Regions from separate parts of the Saccharobesus litoralis genome, predicted to be linked through region 3. Evidence: predicted binding sites of a transcription regulator. Region 3 holds the regulator's gene; each other region holds the start of a gene.

Region 1 (3,924 bases), 1.6 Mb from region 3:
CCGCTACGTCGATTAACGAACAAACTTTGAGCTTTTTACCGCGTCTTATTGTTACGCTTTTAGCTATTATCTATGGCGGCAATTGGGGGATTAATAAGTTAATGGATTATACAGTAGAGATTTTCTTGCGGATCCCAGAGGTTGTCGGCTAGTGAACTTTGCTGTTGAGAGCGTACTGACGTGGATGTCGGGTATTCTTTTACCCTTTGTGCGTATTTCAGCCTTGTTAGTCGTTATGGTTGGTTTCGACGCTAAACGGATCCCTACACAATTAAAAGTACTGTTTGCCTTTGCTGTAGCCTTGTTAATTGCCCCTGTTATTCCAGATGTTCCCTATACCGATATGTTGTCAATGCAAGGCTTTTTGTTGGTGGTGCAGCAAATTTTATGGGGCGTAGCTATTGGGTTCGTTTCGCAAATATTTTTGAATACATTTGTTGTAGCTGGGCAGGTTGTTGCTACACAAACCGGTTTGGGTTTTGCCTCACTAGTTGATCCAGTTAATGGTATTAATGTTGCGGCTGTAGCTCAGTTTTATTTGATACTAGCGACTTTAGTATTTTGGGCGGTAGACGGTCATTTGATGATGATCAAAATGATCGCTTTAAGTTTTGAGGCTTTTCCTGTCGGATCCGGTTGGATCTCGCTGGGTAGTATCGAAAAAATTATCGAGTGGGGACAGTGGCTGTTTTTAGCCACTATCACGATGACGATAACACCGATTACAGCAATGTTAATTGTGAGTTTTACCTTTGGTGTCATGACGCGTGCTGCACCACAATTGAATATATTTTCAATTGGTTTTCCAATCACACAAATATCAGGATTAATCGTGATCTGGCTTGGCATGTCGGCATTTATGTTGCATTTTAATATTATGTGGGAATCGGCATCACATCTTATGTGTGAAATTGCCGGTTGTGGTTAGTTAACTTCAGTATTCTTTAACAGCTCTGTCATTCGCGACAAGTTGTTTGAGCGGCTATTTAGGATCTAATGGCTGCAATTTTGATACTAAGGTTTGTAGGTTATAGGTGTAAATCAATAGACACCTAGCTTTGTTGGAGAACGGCGTTGGCCGCGGAAAACGAAGGCAAAACCGAAGACCCCACGGAAAAAAAGAAATCCAAGTCCAGAGAAAAGGGGCAAGTTGCTCGGTCTAAAGAGCTTGCTACCTTCCTTCAATTGCTGGGTGCGGCTATCTTTTTTTTACTGTGGGGTGGGTTTATTGCCGAAGCAATGTATAAAGTAATGAAACACGGCCTTGTTTTTGAGCAAGAAGATGCCTTCGATCCATCACGCATGTTTATTCGCTTACAAGGGTTACTCGATCCTGTTATCGCCCCTTTGGCCGCCTTTACCATTGTTATGATGATTATTGGTGTGTTGAGTTCAATTGTTGTCGGCGGCTATAACTTTTCAATGCAAGCTGCAGCGCCAAAATTTAATAAACTCAACCCGATTACCGGTCTACAACGGATGTTTGGCCCACAAGGGTTAGTTCAATTGGTGCAGTCATTAGCCAAGTTTTTGGTTGTTGTGATTGCTGCTTATGTTTTGGTTGGCTTTTATTTTGATAAATTACTGCATATCAATATTGAAAAAACGCCAAATAATATTAAAACCGCATTAGAAATCTTAGTTTGGATCTTTATTTGGTTAGCTTTCTCGTTAATTGTTGTGGCAATTATTGATGTGCCTTATCAATTGTATAAGCATAATGATTCATTAAAAATGACCAAACAAGAAGTCAAAGACGAGCATAAAAATGCGGAAGGGGATCAACAAGTCAAATCTAAGATCCGCCAAAAAATGTTCCAAGCGTCGCAGCGACGTATGATGGCCGAAGTGCCCAAAGCGGATGTTGTGGTAACAAACCCGACTCATTACGCCGTCGCGATTAAATACGATACAGAAACAGCCTCCGCACCTATTCTTTTAGCCAAAGGTGTTGATGAAGTGGCTGGCCATATTCGCGATATAGCTAGCGCTCATGATATTCCAATTTTATGTTCACCTATGTTGGCTCGATCTATTTACCATACCACTGAGTTAGACGCCGAAATACCTGAAAAGTTATTTACCGCTGTGGCCCAAATATTGGCTTATGTTTATCAATTAAAACAATACAAAAAAGGCAAGGGCAAGCGTCCTAAAGAGCCAACGTCTAATTTACCTATCCCGCCTGAAGTTCGTTATTAATACCGTGTATAGTCAAAGCGATCAAGTTTTAGGGGAAGCCGTCAAGCTTCGAATCCCCATGAGCATATGCTCTATTATGTGATTGGGGTGAGTAAGCGCTGACAATGAACCATAAAGCTTGAGCGAGAAGACTATAATAAAGTTGGCTTGATATTTGCCTGTTACGTCAGTAGGTGTAGTAGGATTCAAAAATTTGACGTATGCAAGCGACTGATATAGTTAATAACTTTAAATCGTTCGATTATAAAAAAATCCAAGGGCTGGGAGTCGCTGGGGTTGTATTAGCCATTTTAGCTATGGTTATCTTACCTTTACCCGCATTTCTACTAGATATTTTATTTTCTTTTAATATTGCCTTATCCATTGTGGTTATGCTGGTGGTGGTATACACCTTAAAACCTATGGATTTCGGTTCATTTCCAACCGTTATTCTTATTGCAACAGTATTGCGCTTAGCGCTGAATATAGCTTCAACACGGGTTGTGTTGCTTGAAGGTCATCAGGGTGGTGATGCCGCGGGTCAAGTTATTGCAGCTTTCGGCGAGGTTGTTATCGGTGGAAATTACGCAGTTGGTTTAGTCGTTTTTGCCATATTAATGATTATCAACTTTAAGGTTGTGACGGCAGGTGCTGGTCGTATATCCGAGGTGAGTGCGCGTTTTACCCTTGACTCTATGCCGGGTAAACAAATGGCAATTGATGCGGATCTCAACGCCGGTTTTATTAGCCAAGAAGAAGCAGTTGATCGACGTAAAGAAATTACAGACGAAGCGGACTTTTATGGTTCGATGGATGGTGCGAGCAAATTCGTAAAGGGTGATGCCATTGCTGGTTTATTGATAATGTTGATCAATATTGCTGGTGGGTTGTTGATAGGTATGATCCAATACGGTTTAGATTTTAGCAGTGCAATTGAAATATATACCTTGTTAACAATTGGTGATGGCTTGGTTGCGCAGATCCCTTCATTGTTGCTTTCAGTTGCAACGGCAATCATTGTTACTCGTCAAAATGATTCAATAGAGCTAGGTGATCAACTTTCTGGTCAATTGGCTAAACCCAAAGTGATGTATGTAGCGGCAGCTATCCTATTTATTATGGGGATAGTACCAGGCATGCCGCATGTCGCATTTTTAAGTTTAGCGGCTTGTTTAGCGGGTTGTGGTTACTATATGCAAAATTATGTAGGTGTGGATAGTCCTAAAAAAGGCGCTCTAGTTAAAAGTGGATCTAAACCTGGTAGTAGTGGTGCGGTGAGTGACACACCGGCCCCAACAGCGAATCCTGAGCCACAAGAGATCAGCTGGAACGATGTGCAACCTATGGACGTGATAGGCTTAGAAGTTGGCTATCGTTTAATTCCATTAGTTGATAAAACGCAAGGAGGCGAATTGCTTAGCCGTATCAAGGGCGTTCGTAAAAAGTTATCACAAGAGTTAGGCTTTTTGGTGCCGCCGGTACATATACGCGATAATTTAGATTTATCTCCTAATATCTATCGTATTTCATTAATGGGAGTGGTAGTTGGCGAAGCCGAAATTTACCATGACCGTGAAATGGCCATTAACCCAGGGCAAGTGTTTGGCAATATTCAAGGTGTTAAAACGACAGATCCGGCTTTTGGTTTGGAAGCTGTATGGATTAACGTTGAACAACGTGAACAAGCGCAATCTCTCGGATATACCGTTGTTGATGCAGCTACCGTTGTTGCTACGCATTTAA
Region 2 (3,924 bases), 2.8 Mb from region 3:
TTAAGTGGGTTAACGGTTAAATCGTTGTCACGACTATGAATACCGATAACCATACCTTCGTATACTTCAACACCATGGCCAATAAATAAACGACCACGCTCTTGTAATGTAAATAAAGCATTGGTCAATGATTTACCTTGACCATTTGAAATCAATACACCGTTCTTACGTTGGCCAATGGTTCCGCCTTTATATTCACCATAGTGATCAAACGAGTGATACATCAAACCTGAGCCTGAGGTCATGGTCATGAAATCAGTTTGGAAACCGATTAAACCACGGCTTGGTACGGTAAAGTCGATACGCACTCGACCTTTACCATCTGGTACCATATCTGTCATTTCAGCTTTACGTAAACCTAAAGCTTCCATCACTGAACCTTGATGTTCTTCTTCAATATCAACCGTCATGGTTTCAATTGGCTCAATCTTATTGCCGTTTTCATCTTCTTTGATGATAACTTCAGGACGTGATACCGCTAATTCAAATCCTTCACGGCGCATGTTTTCGATTAATACACCTAAATGTAATTCACCACGGCCTGATACACGGAATTTGTCTGGATCGTCAGTTTGTTCAACACGTAACGCAACGTTATGTACTAGCTCGCTTTCTAAACGCTCTAAGATTTGACGAGATGTAACGAATTTACCTTCCTGTCCACAGAAAGGAGACGTGTTAACTTGGAAAGTCATGGTTACAGTTGGCTCATCAACTGTTAATGCTGGTAAGGCTTCAACATTATTAGGATCACATAAAGTATCAGAGATCTTTAATTCACCAGCACCGGTTACCGCTATAATATCACCCGCGCTAGCTTCTTCTTTCTCATAACGCTCTAAACCTAAGTAGCCTAGTACTTGACCGACTTTAGCATTACGCGTTTTGCCATCAGCACCCACGACAGTCACTTGTTGATTCAGTTTTACTGAACCGCGCTTAATTCGACCAATACCGATAACACCAACATAGCTAGAATAATCTAGTTGTGAAATCTGCATTTGGAATGCGCCTTCAGGATCCGCTGCTGGCGGCTCTACTTGGTCGATAATGGCTTCAAACAATGGTGTCATGTCTGTGCCAGTTTCACCTTCTTCTAAAGATGCCCAACCATTGATTGCAGACGCGTAAACTACAGAGAAGTCCAATTGCTCATCCGTCGCACCTAAGTTATCGAACAAATCAAATACTTGATCCATAACCCAATCTGGACGTGCCGCAGGCTTATCTATTTTATTAATAACCACAATTGGCTTTAAGCCATGCGCAAACGCTTTTTGCGTTACAAAGCGAGTTTGCGGCATTGGACCTTCTTGTGCATCAACCAATAGCAATACTGAATCAGCCATTGATAATACACGCTCTACCTCACCACCAAAGTCGGCGTGACCCGGAGTGTCGAGAATATTAATGTTGTAGTCGTTGTACTTGATCGCTGTATTTTTGGCTAAGATCGTAATACCACGCTCTTTTTCCAAATCGTTCGAGTCCATGACACGGTCTTCATTGTCACCACGAGAATCAAGCGTGCCTGACTGTTCCAACAATTTGTCAACCAAAGTCGTTTTACCATGGTCAACGTGAGCGATGATCGCAATATTTCTTAACTTTTCAATCACAGCATATACCTGCAGTTATAACACTATCTAAAACGACCTTATCCATTGGGAATTATTAAGGTCGCGTAAAATTTGCGCGCATTGTACACACTTGCAGAGCCTAGCGATAGCATACAAACATGAATAAGCGTCATTAGTCAGTCAAACACTGAATTTAATGGCTATGACTTATGCATTTGCTCTATATGAAAGTCAAAATTCGATCTGATTATCCGTCTATTTAACTTGTGCAATTCAATGGGAAATAAGCTATGTTAGCACCATCCTAATTACCATTGTGGTGCTAAGCACCATATAGGTGCATTAAAGCACCAAAATGGATCATCACATTGGATAAAGTCAAGGATAGTCGAGCTGATAGGCTTGAAATCAATAGGGTGACGGTTCTGGTACGTTTCTTGCTTGGTACCGCACACACTATTGTGCGACTTATTTATTGCTATTCAATAAATCTAATAATTTTTAATCGGAGGACACATGTCTGCAGATAAGGTTCTAGAACTCATTAAAGAAAGCGAAGCGAAATTCGTTGACCTTCGTTTCACTGACACTAAAGGTAAAGAACAACACGTTTCTATCCCAGCCGCTCTAATCGACGCTGACTTCTTTGAAGAAGGTAAAATGTTCGATGGTTCTTCAATTGCTGGTTGGAAAGGTATTAATGAATCAGACATGATCCTAATGCCTGACGCTTCTACTGCAGTATTAGACCCGTTCGCTGAAGAGACTCAAGTAAACATTCGTTGTGATATCGTTGAGCCTTCAACAATGGAAGGTTACGATCGTGACCCTCGCTCAATCGCTAAGCGCGCTCTTGAGTACTTAAAATCTACTGGTATCGCGGACAACGTATTCTTCGGCCCAGAGCCAGAGTTCTTCTTGTTCGATGACGTGACTTTCCACACTGATATGTCAGGTTCTTTCTACAAGTTAGACTCTTCAGAAGCGGCGTGGAACTCAGGCAAGCAATACGCTGAAGGTAACTTAGGTCACCGTCCTGGTGTTAAAGGTGGTTACTTCCCAGTTCCTCCAGTTGACTCAGCTCACGACATCCGTGCTTCTATGTGTTTAATCATGGAAGAAATGGGCTTAACTGTTGAAGCGCATCACCACGAAGTTGCAACTGCGGGTCAAAACGAAATCGCTTGTTTATTCAACAGCATCGTTGAAAAAGCTGACGAAATCCAAATCTACAAGTATGTTGTTCATAACGTAGCTAACGCTTACGGTAAAACTGCTACTTTCATGCCTAAGCCAATCGTTGGTGATAACGGTACTGGTATGCACTGTCACCAATCATTAGCTAAAGATGGCGTTAACATCTTCGCTGGTGACAAGTACGCTGGTTTATCACAAGAAGCTTTATGGTACATCGGTGGTATCATCAAGCATGCTCGTGCAATCAACGCGTTCACTAACGCTTCAACTAACTCTTACAAGCGCTTAGTACCTGGTTTCGAAGCTCCTGTAATGTTAGCTTACTCAGCTAAGAACCGTTCAGCTTCAATCCGTATTCCTTTCGTGCCTAGCCCGAAAGCACGTCGTATCGAAGTACGTTTCCCTGATCCAACAGCTAACCCATACTTAGCATTCACTGCAATGTTATTAGCGGGTATCGACGGTATCAAAAACCAAATCGATCCAGGTGAAGCAGCTGATAAAGACTTATACGACTTACCAGCTGAAGAAGCTGCAGAAATCCCAACTGTTGCCTCTTCATTAGCTCAAGCATTAGACGCGTTAGAAGCTGATCACGAGTTCATCTCTTCTACTGGCGTAATGAGCCTTGACGCTATCGAAGCTTATATCGATCTTAAGCGTGAAGACATCGTTAAGTTAGATCAAACTACTCACCCAGTAGAATTTGATATGTACTACAGCGTTTAATTTACGCTTTAGTTCAACTTTTTCGAAAAGCCTGCTTTATGCAGGCTTTTTTTATGGATAATTTTCAACAACAAAGGTAAATTAACCAAATATTAACAACTTTAAGCGAACCTAGCAGTTTGCAACCATTTGGGTCTATGCGCTTTTTCCTTTGTTTTTTACTATTAACCCTAACTAGCTGCGCCTGTTTTGCGAGTAAAGTTTATGTTTACCGTAACAGTGAGGGGGTTCTAGTATTCTCTGATACCCCACAAAATAATAACGCTGAAGAAATAAAGCTAAATACTAAACCCACCATTATCCCGCGCGAAAAAACTGACATTCTCAACCCGCGAAGTTCCGCCAGTAACAACCCCGTGGTTGAATACAATATTGAGCTCATACAACCCAGCGCGGAATCCACAATCCGTGACAATAC
Region 3 (3,924 bases):
GTGCTCAAATGCAAGCCAAAAACTTGGCACATTTCGAAAGCCAAGCGGCTACCGAGTTCGAACGAGTAGACTATCAATACTTTGGGCAAGACAACCATTGGCAAGTTACCGCACAACATAGTCAGCTCAAACAAAATCGCTACTTACAATTGCACGATACCATTGTTTTACAGGCACTCAGCAACGCTCAGCCTATATACCAAATCAATACCCAAGCTATTGATATTGACCTAATTAACCAAGAAATCCATAACGATACGCAAGTCAAATTAGCCAGTTCACAACTGCAATTGGCTGGCAAAACCCTCTATGGCAACTTACGTTCTAAACAATTTGAAATCCAACATGACATTAAAGCCACTTACTCACCTAGCCATTAGACTAGGCTTAATATTCAGTGTATTGCTATCAACTGCGAGTTTTGCAGAACAAGCTGCTGATAATGAACAAATATTTATTGATGCGGAAAAGCAATCAATGGATTTAGTTAATAATAAACTCACTTTTTACGGTAATGTCCAAATCAGTCAGGGGCACTTACAGCTCAATGCCGACAAATTAGAAGTGCAACGTAATAAAGGTAATCAGTCAGAAAAGCTTATCGCTTCAGGTAACCCAGTCACCTTTAATCATCAGTTAAAAGATGGGATCCAAATCAAAGCTCATGCACAGCAAATGCATTATAACTTAACAACCCAAGTTTTAGTGTTAATTGGCCAAGCACAAATAAACCAAGCGGATAGCATGATTAACGGTGACCGAATTGAATACGATGTGGCTAAACGCCAACTCATCGCATCTTCCGACAAAGCCTCTGAATCGAGGGTTCGCGTTGTGTTAACTCCGGTAGCAAAAGAAAAATGACCAAACTCGTCGCTAAAAATTTAGCCAAAAGATATAAAGCTAGACAAGTCGTACAAAGCGTATCACTTGAAGTAAATTCTGGACAAATTGTCGGGCTACTTGGCCCTAACGGCGCAGGAAAAACAACCACTTTCTACATGATTGTGGGGTTAGTCGCTGCTGATAGCGGAGAAGTATCGCTAGACGACAAAGATATGACTCACTTCCCAATGCATGAAAGGGCAAGATTAGGGGTTGGCTATTTACCGCAAGATTCATCTATTTTTAGAAAATTGACCGTGCGTCAGAACATAATGGCTATTTTAGAAACAAACAAAGCACTAAATAGCCAACAAAGAGAAAATAAACTTGCAGAATTACTACAAGAGTTTCATATTGAACACATAGTCGATAGTTTAGGAATGAGTTTATCGGGTGGAGAAAGACGTCGCGTAGAAATTGCCCGAGCTTTAGCTGCAGACCCTAAATTTATCCTATTAGATGAACCTTTTGCTGGTGTTGATCCTATTTCAGTACTCGATATAAAAAGGATTATTACCCATTTAAAAGACAGAGGTATTGGCGTATTAATTACCGATCATAACGTAAGAGAAACGCTAGATGTTTGCGAAACAGCCTATATTGTTAGCCAAGGTAATCTCATTGCCTCTGGCAAACCGGAAAGTGTGTTAGCAAATAAACAAGTGAGAGAAGTGTATCTTGGCGAACAGTTTACACTTTAATGATGGTAAGCCAGCCTGTAACCGTGGCCAATAAACCGATTAGATAATGAAACAATCGTTACAATTAAAATTTAGCCAACAACTGACCATGACACCTCAGTTGCAACAAGCCATTCGCTTGCTGCAATTGTCGACCTTGGATTTACAACAAGAAATTCAAGATGCGATGGATGCTAATCCTCTGCTTGAACATGAAGAACAAGATAGTTTTGACAGCAACGAAAGCTTAGATTCAATCAAGGAGCCAGAATCTAACCTGCTAAATGGCTATGACGACACGCCAGAGCCTATTGCCGATACCAAACAAGAACTAGAGCGGACAGAAATTCCAGACCAATTAGTCACAGATACCACTTGGGATGACCATCTATCCCAGGGTGCCAGCCCAGCAGCTAAAAGCTCAAGTTATTCTGTTGCAGACGATACAATTTACCAAGGCGAAACCACTGAAACGATCCGTGACCACTTGTATTGGCAAATGGACCTGACCCCATTCTCACCAACCGATCAGGCAATTGCCACCGCAATTATCGATGCGGTAGACGACAGCGGTTATTTAACCGTTAGCGCTGAAGATATATTAGAGAGTATGGGCGATGACGAAGTTGAGCTAGACGAAGTTGAGGCTGTACTGAAACGCATTCAGTTATTTGATCCTATTGGTGTTGCGTCAAGAACCGCGCAAGAATGCTTACTGGTACAACTCAATCAATTTAGCCCAGAGACGCCTTGGCTTAAAGAAACTAAACAAATCATAGCCAATCATATCGACTTACTTGCCAATCGAGATTATCGAACCTTAAGCCGAAAAAGCCGGTTGAAAGAAGATCAACTGCGGGAAGTGATGAAACTCATTCATTCACTCAACCCTCGCCCTGGCAATGCAGTCATCGCGGAGGAAGCACAGTATATTGTCCCGGATGTTTCAGTGCGCAAAGAAAAAGATTCATGGATTGTTGAGCTAAATCCGGAAAGTGTGCCTAAACTTAAAGTAAACCAAGAATATGCTGCATTAAGTCGCACTGCGAAAAATTCAGCGGACACTCAATTTATTCGTTCTCATATGCAAGATGCAAAGTGGTTTATTAAAAGTTTGGAAAGCCGTAACGATACTTTACTCAAGGTCGCAAACTGCATTGTTGAACACCAACAAGGCTTTTTTGAGTATGGTGATGAAGCCATGAAGCCTATGGTGTTAAACGATATTGCCGAAGCAGTTGAAATGCATGAGTCGACAATTTCACGTGTGACTACACAAAAATACATGCACACGCCGCGCGGTATTTTTGAACTAAAATATTTCTTTTCCAGCCATGTCAGCACTGAGAATGGCGGCGAATGTTCATCTACCGCTATTCGCGCATTGATTAAAAAATTAGTAGCCGCTGAAAACCCAGCTAAACCGCTAAGTGACAGTAAAATCACCGACCTGTTAGCTGAACAAGGTATTCAAGTCGCTCGCCGTACCATAGCTAAGTACCGAGAAGCTTTGTCGATTCCACCATCAAACCAACGTAAGAGCCTACTTTAGGGCTCGCAACCATAGAAGGAAAAGCCTATGCAAATCAACTTAACTGGCCGCCATGTAGAAGTGACCGAGGCTTTAAAAACGTATGTCGACACAAAGTTTGCAAAACTAGAGCGACATTTTGATCATATAAACAATGTATATGTTATCCTAAGCGTGGAAAAGTTAGTGCAAAAAGCGGAAGCGACTTTGCATATTAACGGCGGAGAGATATTTGCCACGTCCGATCACCAGGATATGTATGCAGCGCTTGATTCATTAATTGACAAGCTCGACAGGCAAGTAATCAAACATAAAGAAAAATTAAAGAGTCATTAATCTGCTCAATGGAAATTGAACAACTAATCACTCCGGACTGCGTATTTTGCGCAGTTCCGGCTAAAAGCAAAAAAAGAATCCTTCAAGTTATTAGCCAATATGCGGCTAAACAGCTAGGGCAAACTGAAATACAAGAACAAGACATACTTGATGCCTTGCTAGCACGTGAAAAACTCGGCAGCACAGGTATAGGTCAAGGTATTGCCTTACCTCATGGTCGTCTTAATTGTAATAAAAGTTTAGCTTTGTTGTTAACCTCAGACGAAGCCATTGACTATGACGCGATAGACAATGCCCCAGTCAAAGTTTTCTTCGCATTACTTGCCCCTGAGTCTGAATGCCAAGACCACTTAAAGTCACTAGCACTAATAGCCGAAAAACTATCTGATAAAACTGTACTTAAAAGTGTGAAAAACGCTATAACCAATCAAGAGTTATACCAAGCAATCACTAATTAAGTTTGTTGTTAAGTTTATGGCAAGTTAAGTTCAT
Region 4 (3,924 bases), 910 kb from region 3:
TCATTAACTGGGTAAACTTGTAAATAATTACCCGAGTTTGTCACTACAAAATTATCGTCATCAAGCTTAAAGTTACCAGCACGTGAAAATGTCATCTCACGTGACTCTAAATCAGGGGTTACTGCAAAAAAGCCGTTACCTGTAATGGCCATATCAAGCGAGTTTGTGGTAAACAACAAACTGCCCTGCTCAAATTGTTGTGCAACAACCGATGTCAAACCACCGTCACCGGTTTTTGTATCACCGCCACCAAAAATTGATGATGCGAAAACATCAGAGAATTCCGCGCGCGACTCTTTAAAACCAAACGTGTTGGCATTCGAAATGTTGTTTGCTGTCGTATTTAAGTCTTTCTGACTTGTGGCAATACCACTCAGTGCTACGTTAAATGACATTCTAATTACCTCTTAGTTATTTTCCGATCAACGCCTTATGTTTTGCTACCCACAAAATTTAAGGCGCAACTTCAATAATTTCGTCCATTGCGAAACTGCCCAAACCGCGCAGATTCATTGTTAATTCATTACCATTGCCAAAGCGCACACTATCCACCCGAGAATAGGTGCTGGTGGCCAAACTGACTTTTTCACCACTATTGGCATCAATCCCAGTCGCTGAAATTTTATACAGCGCAGCCGGCAATTGTTCGCCACTTTCATTTTTACCGTCCCATGCGAATTGGATCGGCCCTTCGGTTGCCGCACCAAGGTCAACGGTTGCCACATGCTTACCACCCTCGTCACGAATGGTTAACTTGATGTCGTTCATCGAGTTATCAAATGCAAGTTGACCACCCATAGCAAACTGCTCTTCGCTAAACTGATATAGCGCCGCTTCTTCACTGGCTACCAGCACTTCACGACCAACCATACTTGAAGCTTGTAGCGCTTTATTTGAAGTTTGCTGGGCTTGGCTGTCGGACATAAATGAGTTAAAAGCCGAAGTAAACTCTTCAAACTGACTCGATAAACCACTAATACCGTCAGCCATAGTGAATTGTGTCATCTGCGAGATCATTTGATCATTGTCAGTTGGCTTAGTTGGGTCCTGTGCCGCAAGCTGTGTGGTTAACAAACTAAAGAAATCTTCTTGAGTCATAGCCTGACCGTTCTGATTACTATCAGTTGTATCAACTTTATTTCGTTCCCAACGCAGTGAATCAGCGAAATTTGAATTGCTTACTTCAGACATTTGCTAAACCTTATTAAGTACCTTGTCCTAAACGTAACGTTCTGGACATCATCTTCTTAGCTGCATCTGCAATTTGAATGCCAGTTTCGTATGAACGGGATGCAGAAATCATGTTTGCCATCTCTTCAACCACGTTAACATTGGGTTTGTAGATATAACCTTTGTCGTCTGCCATTGGGTGATTTGGGTTATATTCGATAAGTAACGGCTTATCACTTTCAACCACACCGACAACTTTTACCCCTACAGCGGCAGAATCATTCATATTTGCCGTTGCTCTATCTAATTCGGCTGAAAATACCGGATGACGAGCACGATAGGTTTGATCAATCGAGCTACTAACATTATTAGCATTCGACAAATTACTGGCGGTAGTATTCAAACGTACCGACTGGGCTTCCATCGATGTTGCTGATATATCGAAAATATTAAATAAACTCATTAGCCTTGACCTCCTTTAAGCGCATTTTTAATGCCCTTAATCCGACCGGTTAAAAATTGTATACTGGCGTTATAACCCAATTGGTTTTTCAAAAATTCCATTCGCTCTTGCTGTAACTCAACCGTGTTTCCATCACCCGTATCAGGTTGACTTGGGGTACGAAACTGCAAGCTAGAATCAATTGAACTAGTGACACTCATATGCTTTTCATGCGTACGTGTCATCGAACTGGTATATTGTTTTTTAGCGCCGGACAGCGCCGCTTGGAAATCAAAATCTTTGGCTTTATAGCCAGGAGTGTCTGCATTAGCAATATTGCTGGATAGCACTTCAGAGCGCTTCATACGCAACGCAAGTGCGTCTGGGTGAATACCGAATGCTTTATCTAATGAGATCGCCATTTTTTTGTCTCCAATTGTAACTAATGGAGATAAAGCAATTGCGATGCCAACAATTATAAAATAATTTTATTTGTTATTTTTCAACAACTTAAAATGAATTTAATAGGGGTTATTCTTTGACTGTGCTAAATTTGACAGTGCTATAGTAGAAAGGTTAAAACTTCAAAAATAAAGATAAAAGGCTAAACCACCAAGAGATTTAACCTTTTTTACGATAAATAATACCTGGGTTGCAGCGCTGCATTTCAAATTCGTCACTTAAGCCAGTGATCGATTCAGATGCGCCTAAAAACAAATAACCATTAGGATTAAGCGCCCGTGCAAATTGCGCCAAAATTTTACTTTTTAAATCGGCTGAAAAATAAATTAATACGTTACGACAAAATATAATGTCAAATTTACCCAATAACGTATAACTGTCTAACAAATTTACCTGCCGAAATGACGTAAGGCGTTTAACCTCGGGCTTTAATCTCATACAGCCACCTTCCGTCGGTTCAAAAAACTGACGCTTGCGCTCAGGCGATAAACCACGAGCCAAGGCTAAACTGTCGTATTCACCGGCTTTGCATATATCCAGCATAGATGGCGAAATATCAGTGCCCAATATAGAAATATTACCTTGCCCAGGAAATTTTCGACGATATTCCAACGCGGTCATTGCAATCGAATAAGGTTCTTGGCCACTAGAAGACGCAGCCGACCAAATTTTGACATGCTTATTACCAAAGCTAGGTAAAATATCTCTTTCAAGTAATTGGAATGGGTAGGAATCTCTAAACCATAATGTCTCATTAGTGGTCATTGCATCAACCACTGCCGCACGTAAATTACGCTCGGTTACACTTGAAGTTTTTTTTAATAATTCAGACAAAGAATCAAAGCCAAACTTCGCCATAAGCGGGCTAAGTCGGCTTTTAACTAAGTATTGTTTATTATCACCCAGCACGATCCCGCACTGATGTTCCAAAAATGAACAAAATTGTTTGTACTCTGTATCTTGAATGGTTTTAGCCACGCAACTCGCCTCAACCCATTAATCTACATTTAGCCATTTTTGTACCGCTCCGGCCAATTCATCTGGATTAAACTTAGCAATAAAATCATCGGCTCCAACCTTATCAACCATCGCATGGTTAAATACACCACTCAATGAAGTATGCAAGATAACCCGCAAGCGGCTCAATTTAGGATTATTTTTAATTTCTGCAGTTAAGGTATAGCCGTCCATTTCTGGCATTTCAATATCCGAGATCAATAAAGCGACTTTATCACACACGTCACCGGTTTCTTGTGCCAATTCAGCCAATTGTTCCAATGCATCTTTGCCATTAACCGCTAACTTAATTGGAATATTAAAGCCTTGCAACGCTCGTTTAACCTGATTACGGGCAACCGACGAATCATCCGCAATAAAGATGCATTTTTCACTGACATCTTTAGCGATTGGTTTATCAATAATCTCCTGACTGACTTCCGTTGACATCGGCATGATTTCATTCAGGATTTTTTCCACATCCAAAATCTCAACCAGCTCTTTATCAACTTCTGTAACCGCCGTTAAATAACTGAATCGCCCCGTGCCTTTTGGTGGTGGCATAATCGATTCCCAGTTGATGTTAATAATGCGTTCAACTGAATGAACCAAGAAACCTTGAACCGAGCGGTTATATTCAGCAATGATAATAAAACAATTCTGAATATCAGGAATTTCACGCCCACCAGTGGCTGCGCTTAAATCGATAACAGAGATAGTTTGACCGCGAATATGTGCAACCCCTCTCACATAAGGGTTACGTTTTGGTAGCGACGTAAGTTGCGGGCATTGTAAAACCTCACGAACTTTAAACACATTAATTCCATACCGTTGTCTGCCGTTTAATTTAAATA

The links. The regulator sigma-54, encoded in region 3, starts transcription at its own class of promoters, with help from an activator protein. The targets are predictions, from matches to a motif close to GTTGGCACGNNNNTNGNNT.
Region 1: the regulator sigma-54 is predicted to act here: its motif matches at 2,344-2,362, upstream of flhA (flagellar biosynthesis protein FlhA).
Region 2: the regulator sigma-54 is predicted to act here: its motif matches at 2,005-2,023, upstream of glnA (glutamate--ammonia ligase).
Region 4: the regulator sigma-54 is predicted to act here: its motif matches at 2,067-2,085, upstream of flgB (flagellar basal body rod protein FlgB).

What each region holds. Positions count from the first base shown of each region.
Region 1 is NZ_CP026604.1:3,745,769-3,749,692, forward strand. Features, by position in the region: gene fliQ (flagellar biosynthesis protein FliQ) at 1-152, shown strand, start outside; gene fliR (flagellar biosynthetic protein FliR) at 152-928, shown strand; gene flhB (flagellar biosynthesis protein FlhB) at 1,075-2,202, shown strand; gene flhA (flagellar biosynthesis protein FlhA) at 2,403-3,924, shown strand, end outside.
Region 2 is NZ_CP026604.1:2,524,355-2,528,278, reverse strand. Features, by position in the region: gene typA (translational GTPase TypA) at 1-1,619, opposite strand, end outside; gene glnA (glutamate--ammonia ligase) at 2,097-3,506, shown strand; gene C2869_RS08875 (DUF4124 domain-containing protein) at 3,644-3,924, shown strand, end outside.
Region 3 is NZ_CP026604.1:5,395,266-5,399,189, forward strand. Features, by position in the region: gene lptC (LPS export ABC transporter periplasmic protein LptC) at 1-380, shown strand, start outside; gene lptA (lipopolysaccharide transport periplasmic protein LptA) at 346-864, shown strand; gene lptB (LPS export ABC transporter ATP-binding protein) at 861-1,586, shown strand; gene C2869_RS20625 (RNA polymerase factor sigma-54) at 1,633-3,117, shown strand; gene hpf (ribosome hibernation promoting factor) at 3,145-3,432, shown strand; gene ptsN (PTS IIA-like nitrogen regulatory protein PtsN) at 3,441-3,890, shown strand.
Region 4 is NZ_CP026604.1:4,484,085-4,488,008, forward strand. Features, by position in the region: gene flgE (flagellar hook protein FlgE) at 1-395, opposite strand, end outside; gene C2869_RS16680 (flagellar hook assembly protein FlgD) at 454-1,191, opposite strand; gene flgC (flagellar basal body rod protein FlgC) at 1,205-1,633, opposite strand; gene flgB (flagellar basal body rod protein FlgB) at 1,633-2,034, opposite strand; gene C2869_RS16695 (CheR family methyltransferase) at 2,234-3,052, opposite strand; gene C2869_RS16700 (chemotaxis protein CheV) at 3,071-3,924, opposite strand, start outside.